Regions from separate parts of the Geodermatophilus sp. SYSU D00703 genome, predicted to be linked through region 1. Evidence: riboswitches for the same ligand, from Rfam matches in the RefSeq annotation. Region 1 holds a riboswitch; the other holds the start of a gene.
What was found. Region 1 has a riboswitch for cobalamin ahead of ACI782_RS16465 (CbtB domain-containing protein). Riboswitches for the same ligand answer to the same signal wherever they lie in the genome.
Positions count from the first base shown of each region.

Region 2: another riboswitch for cobalamin. It lies ahead of ACI782_RS00250 (putative cobaltochelatase); the one in region 1 lies ahead of ACI782_RS16465 (CbtB domain-containing protein).

Region 1 is NZ_JBJGYU010000017.1:57,514-61,880, reverse strand. Features, by position in the region: gene ACI782_RS16475 (peroxidase family protein) at 1-532, opposite strand, end outside; gene ACI782_RS16470 (CbtA family protein) at 780-1,544, opposite strand; gene ACI782_RS16465 (CbtB domain-containing protein) at 1,557-1,760, opposite strand; cobalamin riboswitch at 1,796-1,968, opposite strand; gene ACI782_RS16460 ((2Fe-2S)-binding protein) at 1,966-2,709, opposite strand; gene ACI782_RS16455 (hypothetical protein) at 2,776-2,928, opposite strand; gene ACI782_RS16450 (TetR/AcrR family transcriptional regulator) at 3,030-3,668, opposite strand; gene ACI782_RS16445 (APC family permease) at 3,802-4,367, shown strand, end outside.
Region 2 is NZ_JBJGYU010000001.1:48,994-53,360, reverse strand. Features, by position in the region: gene ACI782_RS00270 (LLM class flavin-dependent oxidoreductase) at 1-420, opposite strand, end outside; gene ACI782_RS00265 (AbrB family transcriptional regulator) at 448-1,539, opposite strand; gene ACI782_RS00260 (transcriptional regulator) at 1,602-1,895, opposite strand; gene ACI782_RS00255 (hypothetical protein) at 1,892-2,338, opposite strand; cobalamin riboswitch at 2,444-2,570, shown strand; gene ACI782_RS00250 (putative cobaltochelatase) at 2,627-4,367, shown strand, end outside.

The sequences.
Region 1 (4,367 bases):
GCATGGCCAGCGGGTCCTGCAGCCGCGTGCTCAGCGGCGTCTTGTCCAGCGTCATGTCGTGGTCGACGAACTGGCCGAAGTAGATGTAGCCGGCCGGGATGCCCGGGTTGTCGGCGGCGGGGTCGCTCAGGCGGACGTCGGACAGCGGCAGCAGGCCGTCGTTCATGCTCGTGGCCAGCCCCCGCAGCAGCCCGTCGCTGGGCGCGAAGGCCGGCAGGTCCGGGAACATCAGGCCGAAGCGGGCCTGCACCCTCCGGTCCACCCGGACGGCGACGTCCGCGCCGCGCGGGTCGCCGACGGCGTGCGCCCCCGTCTCGGCGGGCGCGTCGGGGGTCGGCGGCGGCGCGGTCGGCTCGGTGGTCGGGACGGGGTCCTCGGCCGCCCGCGCCGTGCCTCCGAGTCCGCCGACGGCGGGCACCATCGCCGTGGCCAGCGCCCCGGCGAGGAAGCCCCGGCGGGCCATCCCGCCCGTCGCCCTCGCGCCGCTGAACGGGCAGGCGCCCGCACTCCCGTGGTCCTGTTCCACTCTCATCGCCCCCGGCGTCGTCCGGACCCCCCGGCCCGTCTCGGGACCAGCATCGGGGTCGTGCCCCTGACCTGGGCACACGTGTCCGAGGGGTCGGCGGACCCCTAATCCGTGGGGGTGCGGACCCGGCCGGCGAGGCGGACGTCGCGGGGGCCTCCGGAGCGGGCGCCGGTCAGGAGCCCGACACGCGACCAGGACCCGTGCCGGTGGTGGCACGGGTCCTGGTCGCTGCGGGCGGTGCGCCCGCGGCGGCTCAGCGCGGGCGCGCCGGGAGCCGGTCGAGCAGCCAGCCGCCGGCCAGCCCCAGCGCCGTCCAGAGGACGGCGAGCTGGCCGAGGGAGGCCAGGCGGTAGTCCCACACCACGGCGGCGGGGACGTCGGCGGCGACGGTGTCGGGGTTGCCCGGCACCAGGACCACGAGCAGCGCGAGCAGCACGGCGGTGGCGACCACCGCGGCGGTGACCGTGGCGGGGTACCCCGCGCCGCGGCTGCGCAGCGCGCTGACCAGAGCACAGACCAGCATCACGGCGACGACGCCGCAGAGCAGGACGCCGCCGTAGATCGCCGTCCGCGTGCCGACGGTCTCGGGGTCACCGACGGCGGGCGGGTTCGCCGGGATCTTCAGCGCCGGCAGCAGCGCCAGGACGCCGAAGCCGATGGCGGCCAGCAGCGTGACCCGGGCGAAGTCGGTCCGCCCGGGCAGGCGGTGGCGGACGGCGCCGTAGACGGCGGCGAACACCACGGCCAGGACGATCCCCGCCAGCACGGTGCCCAGGAACCCGCCGACCAGCTGCTCACCGCGGCTGAACAGCTCCTCGCCGTGCTCGTGGCCCCCGCCCCCGGCGGCCGCGCGGGCCTCCTCGAGCGCCAGCGCGGGCGCGATGGCCCGCTCGGTGACCAGCAGGGAGAAGACGCCGGCCAGCGCGCCGGCGAGCAGGCCGGCGAGCACCAGGCGGCTGAACAGCTGCCCGAAGCGGGGCGGCTGCTCGGTCCGGGGACGGTCGAGGACCTCGGCCATCACCTGCCGCCCTCAGTGACAGGGCATGCCCAGCGAGTGCCGGGCGTCGTGGAAGAACTCGTGCGCGGTCTCGCCGAGGGAGGACAGCACCGCGCCGTTGTCCTGCGCGACGAGGTAGAGGCCGAAGAGCGCGAGGAGGGCGAGGGCCCAGGCCCAGGTCGGGACGGCGACCCGGGTGCGGGTCGCGGGGGCGTGCGCGTGGGGAGCGGAGGTCATGAGCGACAGAGCCTTTCTTCCATGCCTCGTGGAATGACGTGGTGCGCGCCGCAGCCGGTCTCCTGACTCCCGGATCGACGCTCGCCCCGACCTTCCCGGCCGCCGTGCGTGGCCAGTGGTGCCGTGGGGGTCCGCTCCCCGGTCACAGTGGCGAGGACCGTGCCGGACTCCCACCGGCTTCCCAGACACTGCGGCGCCGCGCACGTTACTCGGAACCGCGACCGGGTGAGGGCCGGGGCCGCTCGAGGACGCAGTCGCCGCAGGTCCCGGCGCCGGGCAGCCGGTAGAACAGGCAGCAGGAGCGGCGGACGAACGAGCCGTCGTCCCGACGCCGCCCGGTGCCGGCCAGCGGCCCGGCCCGGAGCAGTTCGTCGAGCACGGCCGCGGCCCGGCCGGCCAGGTCCGGGCGGGCCTCGGCGGCCATCCGCAGCGCCCCGGCGACGGCCGAGGTCGTGTTGCCGGCGAGGACCCGCGGGGACACCGGGTGGCAGGCCCGCACCGCACCGGACAGCGGCGCCACCACCGGGGCCAGCCAGTGCCCGGCGAACGAGCCGGCCACCTCCTCGGCGCTCCCCGCGTCGACGGCCGCCGTCGCCGACACGGCCAACGGCAGCGGGTTGCTGCCGGACAGCCGGAGGTGCACGTGCGCGGCCGGCGCCACGGGCAGGGACCCGGTCAGCAGGGCCGTGCCGAGCACCGGGGCGACCAGCCGCGCGACGAGGCCGAGGTGGGTGAGGGAGGCGGCCACGGCCGGCTCGACGTCCGGTCGTCCCGGACCCGCGGCGAGCACCGCCCGCACCTCGGCCAGCCGGCCGCGCAGCACGACGGGGTCGTCGCACAGCCGCGCCCAGGTCGTCCAGCCCGGTCCCGCCCCCGGTTCGACGCGGAAGAAGGGCCCGAGCGCGCCGGCGGCCGCCAGCGCGGTCGCGCTCGGCGGCGACGGGGTCACCGGATCAGCATGCCGGGTCCGGCGGGAACGCCGCGGCTCCGGGCCGGCGCAGGGGTGCCGTCGCGGTCACTCCGGGTGGCACGGGAAGGGGATCCACCAGATCCAGACACAGTCGTCCAGTCGGCCGGCCGTCCCGCTGTCGGCCGTGGCGGCTCCGGACGAGAACAGCACGGACGCCACGACGAAGGCACCGACGACCACGGCCCGCAGCAGTCGCATGGCCCCTCCCCGCGCCCCGGTGCCCGGCGCGGAGCGCGCGGCGCACCCGGTGGAGCGCATGCTCGTCGCCTCCCCGAAGGTGGCCACAGGGCCATTGGTCCCTACTGACCCGCCGCCTCCGGAGTCCGGGCGGCGTGCCCGAACCGCTGCCGCATGCCGGTCAGCAGGGCGCTCAGGCCGAGCTCGAAGGCCCCGTCGGCGCGGGTGCCGCCCCGGGGTCCGGCCTGCACCGCGACGTCCAGCGCGGGCGTGGCGCCGCCACCGCTCTGCCAGACGTCAGCCGGCGAGGCCAGCTCCAGCGCGGCGCCGACGGCGTAGGAGTCGAGCACCGTGACCCACAGGATCACCTCCTCGGCGGGGCAGCCCGCCGCGGCCAGCAGGGTCGCGACGCGGTCGTAGCCGGACAGCGCGGCGCCCGCGGTCATCGTCTGGCCGATGAGCAGCGGGATCAGGTTGGGGTGCGCGGCCAGCCCCCGGCGGTAGGAGTGCATCCACGTGGTGACCTGCGCGGCCCAGTCGGTGTCGTCCAGCGGCGGCAGTTCGACCTGCGCCGCGAAGCGCTCGCGGAGCAGTTCGATGATCTCCCGCCGGCCGGAGACGTGGTGGTAGATCGACGAGGCGCTCGCGCCGAGCCGCCCGGCGAGCTCGCTCATCGTCAGGCGTCCGTGCTCGTCGACCAGCGCGAGAGCGGCGTCGAGGATCATCCCCACGTCGAGCAGTCGCCGGCGGCGCTGGACCACGTCTCCTCCTGAGGTCGGCACGGGCACGTCGACACGGATCCTCGCGGATGCCTTGACCGTGAGGTGTCGCACACCCACACTAACCGAACGCCGTTCGGATAAGGCGCCCCGGAGAGCCGTGGAAGGACCCACCGTGACCCCACCCCAGCCCCCTGCCGCTGCCGGCGACGCGCCCGGCCAGGGACACCTCAAGCCCGGTGTCCTCGGTACCGGGAGCATCGTGTTCATGGTCGTCGCCGCGGCCGCGCCGCTCACGATCCTGGCCGGGATCGCAGCGCTGGCGATCCTCATCGGCGGCGTCGGCGCCCCGCTGGCCTACCTGTTCGCCGGGCTGACCCTCGCGGTGTTCGCGGTCGCCTTCACCCGGATGACGCGGTACGTGGGCAGCGCCGGGGCCTTCTACGCCTACATCGCCAAGGGGCTCGGCCGGCCCTGGGGCCTGGCGGCCGCGCTGCTGGCGCTGGTGTCGTACAACGCGCTGCAGATCGGGGTCTACGGCCTGCTCGCCGTGCAGACGCAGGCCACCCTGGCCGACCTCTTCGGCGTGACCGTGCCGTGGCCGGTCATCGCGCTCGTGGCCATCGCCCTCGTCTTCCTGGTGGGCTGGGCCGGCATCGACGTCGGGGCGAAGGTGCTCGGGGTGCTGCTGGTCCTGGAGACCGGGATCCTGCTGCTGCTGGCCTTCGCCGTGGTCTTCCG
Region 2 (4,367 bases), on a different contig from region 1:
CAGGAGGTCGAGCTTCTCGGCGAAGAGCTCGTCGTAGTCGTCGAGGTCGTACCCGAACAGCGGGAAGGACTCGATGAACGACCCGCGCCCGGCCATGACCTCCGCCCGGCCGTGCGAGAGCAGGTCGACGGTGGCGAACTGCTGGAACACCCGCACCGGGTCCTCGGAGGAGAGCACGGTGACCGCGCTGGTCAGCCTGATGCGCGTCGTCCGGACGGCGGCCGCGGCGAGCACGGTGGACGGCGAGCTGACTGCGTAGTCCGGGCGGTGGTGCTCGCCGACGCCGAAGACGTCGAGCCCGACCTGGTCGGCGAGCTCGATCTCCTCCAGCAGGTCCGCCAGCCGCTGCTCGGGGCTGGTCGTCGTGCCGGTGCACGGGTCGCGCAGGACGTCGCCGAACGTGTAGACCCCGAGCTCCACTGCCACTCCCTGCCGTCGGTTGAACGGTCAACCACCCGGGACGACCCCGGATTCCCCTCCGCCGGCACGGCGCAGCCACCGGGCGAGCAGCGGCGCGGTCAGCAGCATCACGAACAGCCGGAGCACCTGGACGGCGAGCACGAAGGTGGCGTCGGCGCCGCCGTCCTGGGCCGTGGCCAGCACCGCGTAGAGCCCGCCGGGCGTGGTGGCGAGGTAGGCGTCGAGCGCGCTGGCGCCCGTGGTGACGGTGAGGACCGCACCCAGGCCGGCGCAGGCGGCGATCAGGCCGAGGATGATCGCCAGGGCCAGCGGCAGCGCCCGCCCGATGGTGCGCAGGCTGTCACGGGTGAAGTTGAGCCCCACGGTCAGGCCGATCAGCAGGAACGCCGCCAGCTCCAGGGGCACCGGGACCTCCGCGCCCCGCGACAGGCCGCTCAGGTCCAGGGCGGCCGCCACGAGCATCGGCCCGAGCAGCGCCGGGACGGGGATCCGCAGCACCCGCGCCAGCGGGATGCCTGCCAGCAGGCAGACCGCGGAGAACAGCAGGTCGACCGGCCACCCGGGGCCGGCGTCGTCGACCACCGGGCCGCCGGCGCCGGGGGCGGCGCCGAACACCGCCGTCGCGGCCACCGGCATGAGCACGACGATGATCAGCACCCGCAGGTACTGGAGGACGGCGACCATCCGGTCGTCGGCGCCCAGCTCGCGGGACATCGCGGTGATGCCCGACGCGCCCCCGGCGATCATCGCGAAGGCGCCGGTCACCGGGCTGATGCCGGGCTGCAGCCGCATGAGCAGCCCTGCCAGCAGCGTCAGCACGAGCGTGCCGACCGTGACGGAGAGGACCGGCAGCCAGTCGCGGCCGATCGCGGCGAGGGTCTCCAGGTCGACCAGCGCGCCGATGGAGACCCCGATCAGGCCCTGCGCGGCGACCATCCCCGGGCGCGGGACCACCAGCCGCCGCCGTCCGGCCAGGCCCCGGACCAGGCCGGCGACCAGGCCGCCGAACAGCGAGGGCGAGGGCAGGTCGAGGGCGTCGAACAGGACGGTGGCCACGACCGCGGCGGCGAGCACGAGCGCCGCGTCCGCCAGCCGGGCGATGCGCCCCGTACCCCCCACGGTGCCCACTCTGCCGCCCCGGGGTGGCCCCTCTGCAGGGGCCCGCCGCGGGCCTGCGCGGTTCAGCCGCCGGTGATCCGCCGCAGCTCGGCGACGTGGGCGTCGAAGGCCACGCGGCCGGGCCTGGTGAGCGCGAGGCTGGTGCGCTGGCGCGAGGCGATGGTGGCCTTCTGCACCTTCACGTAGCCGGCCTCCTCCAACTGCTTCACGTGCTTGGAGAGCACCGAGTCGCTGACCCCCACGGCGTCGCGGACGGCGGCGAACTCCATGGTGTCCACCGCGGCGAGCAGGCCGCAGATCTGCAGTCGGGGCGGCGGGTGGATGACGGTGTCGAAGCGCGCAGCGACCGTGGTCACAGCGACTCCCGCATCTCGGCGACGAGCGCTCGGCCCCAGTGCCGGCTGAGCAGTGCCGCGGCGAGGCCGAGCACGGCGCCGGCCACCACCATCGCCCACCGCTGGTCGAGGCCCTCCGCCAGCACGAAGGCGGCGACCAGGACGGGGAGCACGATGGCGCACCACACCGCCATGGCGCGCCGGCCGGCGTTCACCCACACCCCGGTGATGTGCCGGTACGCCGGGACCAGGGCGCCCAGACCGCCCATGAAGACGATCACGGCCGGGAAGGTCACCCACAGCGAGTCGAAGGCGTAGGAGGACAGGAAGCCGAAGAGCAGCAGGCCCAGCGCGACGTCGCACCACCACGGCTGCAGCACCCGGTCGGCCAGCGCGGTCCGGTCCGCCCGGAGCGCGGCGAGCTGGGCGGCGGCGGTGTCCCGGTCGATCGGGTCGCTTTCCATGTCGGAAAGTATGGATCGTGGCTTTCCGATCCGTCAAGAGACGGGCGGGCTGTCGGCGAGCCGTGGCGGCGTGGTTGCATGACCGGGCCACAGCGACGGCAGTGGAGGAAGCCCGGTGCGATTCCGGCGCGGTCCCGCCACTGTGACCGGGGAGTACGCCCCCACGCTCGGCCACTGTCCCTCCGGGGGCGGGAAGGTCGGGGGCGGACGACGATCCGGCAGCCAGGAGACTCCCGCCGTCGTCCCTGCTCCCTCCGGGCGTGGACACCCGGGGAGGAAGGACCCCGGGTGACGTATCCCTTCGGCGCCGTCGTCGGCATGGACGACATGCGCCTGGCCCTGCTGCTCAACGCCGTCTCCCCTGCGGTCGGGGGCGTGCTCGTCCGCGGCGAGAAGGGGACGGCGAAGTCGACGACGGTGCGCGCGCTGGCCGCCGTCCTGCCGCCGGTGGACGTCGTGACCGGCTGCCGCTTCGCCTGCGACCCCGCCGCCCCGGACCCGGCCTGCCCCGACGGCCCGCACGACGCGGACGCCCCCGGGCAGACGCGGCCGGCCCGGCTGGTCGAGCTGCCGGTCGGCGCCTCGGAGGACCGCGTCGTCGGCTCGCTGGACCTCGAGCGGGCGCTCACCGAGGGCGTGAAGGCCTTCGAGCCGGGGCTGCTCGCCGCCGCGCACCGCGGCGTGCTCTACGTCGACGAGGTCAACCTGCTGCACGACCACCTGGTCGACCTGCTGCTGGACGCCGCGGCGCTGGGCACCGCCTACGTCGAGCGCGAGGGCGTCTCGGTGCGGCACGCGGCCCGGTTCCTGCTGGTCGGGACGATGAACCCCGAGGAGGGCGAGCTGCGCCCGCAGCTGCTGGACCGCTTCGGCCTGACCGTCGAGGTGGCCGCCCCGCGGGACCCGGCCGAGCGGGCCGAGGTGGTGCGCCGCCGGTTCGCCCACGACGCCGACCCGGCCGGCTTCACCGCGGCGTGGGCGGCCGAGGAGGCGGTGCTGGCCGCGCGGATCGCCGACGCCCGCGCCCGGCTGCCGCACGTCGTCCTCTCCGACGACGCGCTGCGCCAGGTGACCGCGGTCTGCGCCGCCTTCGACGTCGACGGGCTGCGCGCGGACCTGGTCACCGCCCGGGCCGCGATCGCGCACGCCGCCTGGTGCGGCCGGGACGCGGTGACCGAGGAGGACGTGCGGGTGGCCGCGCGGCTGGCGCTGCCCCACCGCCGCCGGCGCAACCCCTTCGACGCGCCCGGCCTGGACGAGCAGACCCTCGACCAGGCGCTCGAGGACGCCCGGCCCGAGGACGACGGCCCCGACGACGACGGCGGTGGCGGGTCGCCGCCACCCGGTGTCGGAAGCGATCCCGGCGGTTCGGGCGCCGATCCGGCGGTAGAGCCTCCGACACCGCCGCAGGAGGGCGGTGGTCCCGGACCGGCGCCGGAGCGGGCGGCCGTGGCGCCGTCCGAGCCGTTCCGCACCCGCCGGTTGGAGGTCCCAGGCGTCGGCACCGGCGCGGCCGGACGGCGCTCCCGGGCCCGCGCCGAGCGGGGCCGCGTCGTCGGCTCGACCCGCCCGAGCGGCACGGTGACCAGGCTGCACCTGCCCGACACCGTGCTCGCCGCCGCGCCCCACCAGGCGGCCCGCGGCCGCACCGGGCGGGGGCTGCTCCTCGCGCGCGGCGACCTGCGCCAGGCCACGCTGGAGGGCCGCGAGGGCAACCTCGTCCTCTTCGTCGTCGACGCCAGCGGCTCGATGGGGTCGCGGTCGCGGATGGGCGCGGTGAAGGGCGCCGTCCTGTCGCTGCTGCTCGACGCCTACCAGCGACGGGACAAGGTCGGACTGGTCACCTTCCGCGGCACCGGCGCGGACCTCGCACTGCCGCCCACCTGGTCGGTCGAGGCCGCCGCGGCGCGGCTGCGCGACCTGCCGAGCGGCGGACGCACCCCCCTGGCCGCCGGCCTGCTGCGCGCGCACGAGACGCTCCGGGTGGAGCGGGTCCGCGACCCGCAGCGCCGTCCGCTGCTGGTGGTCG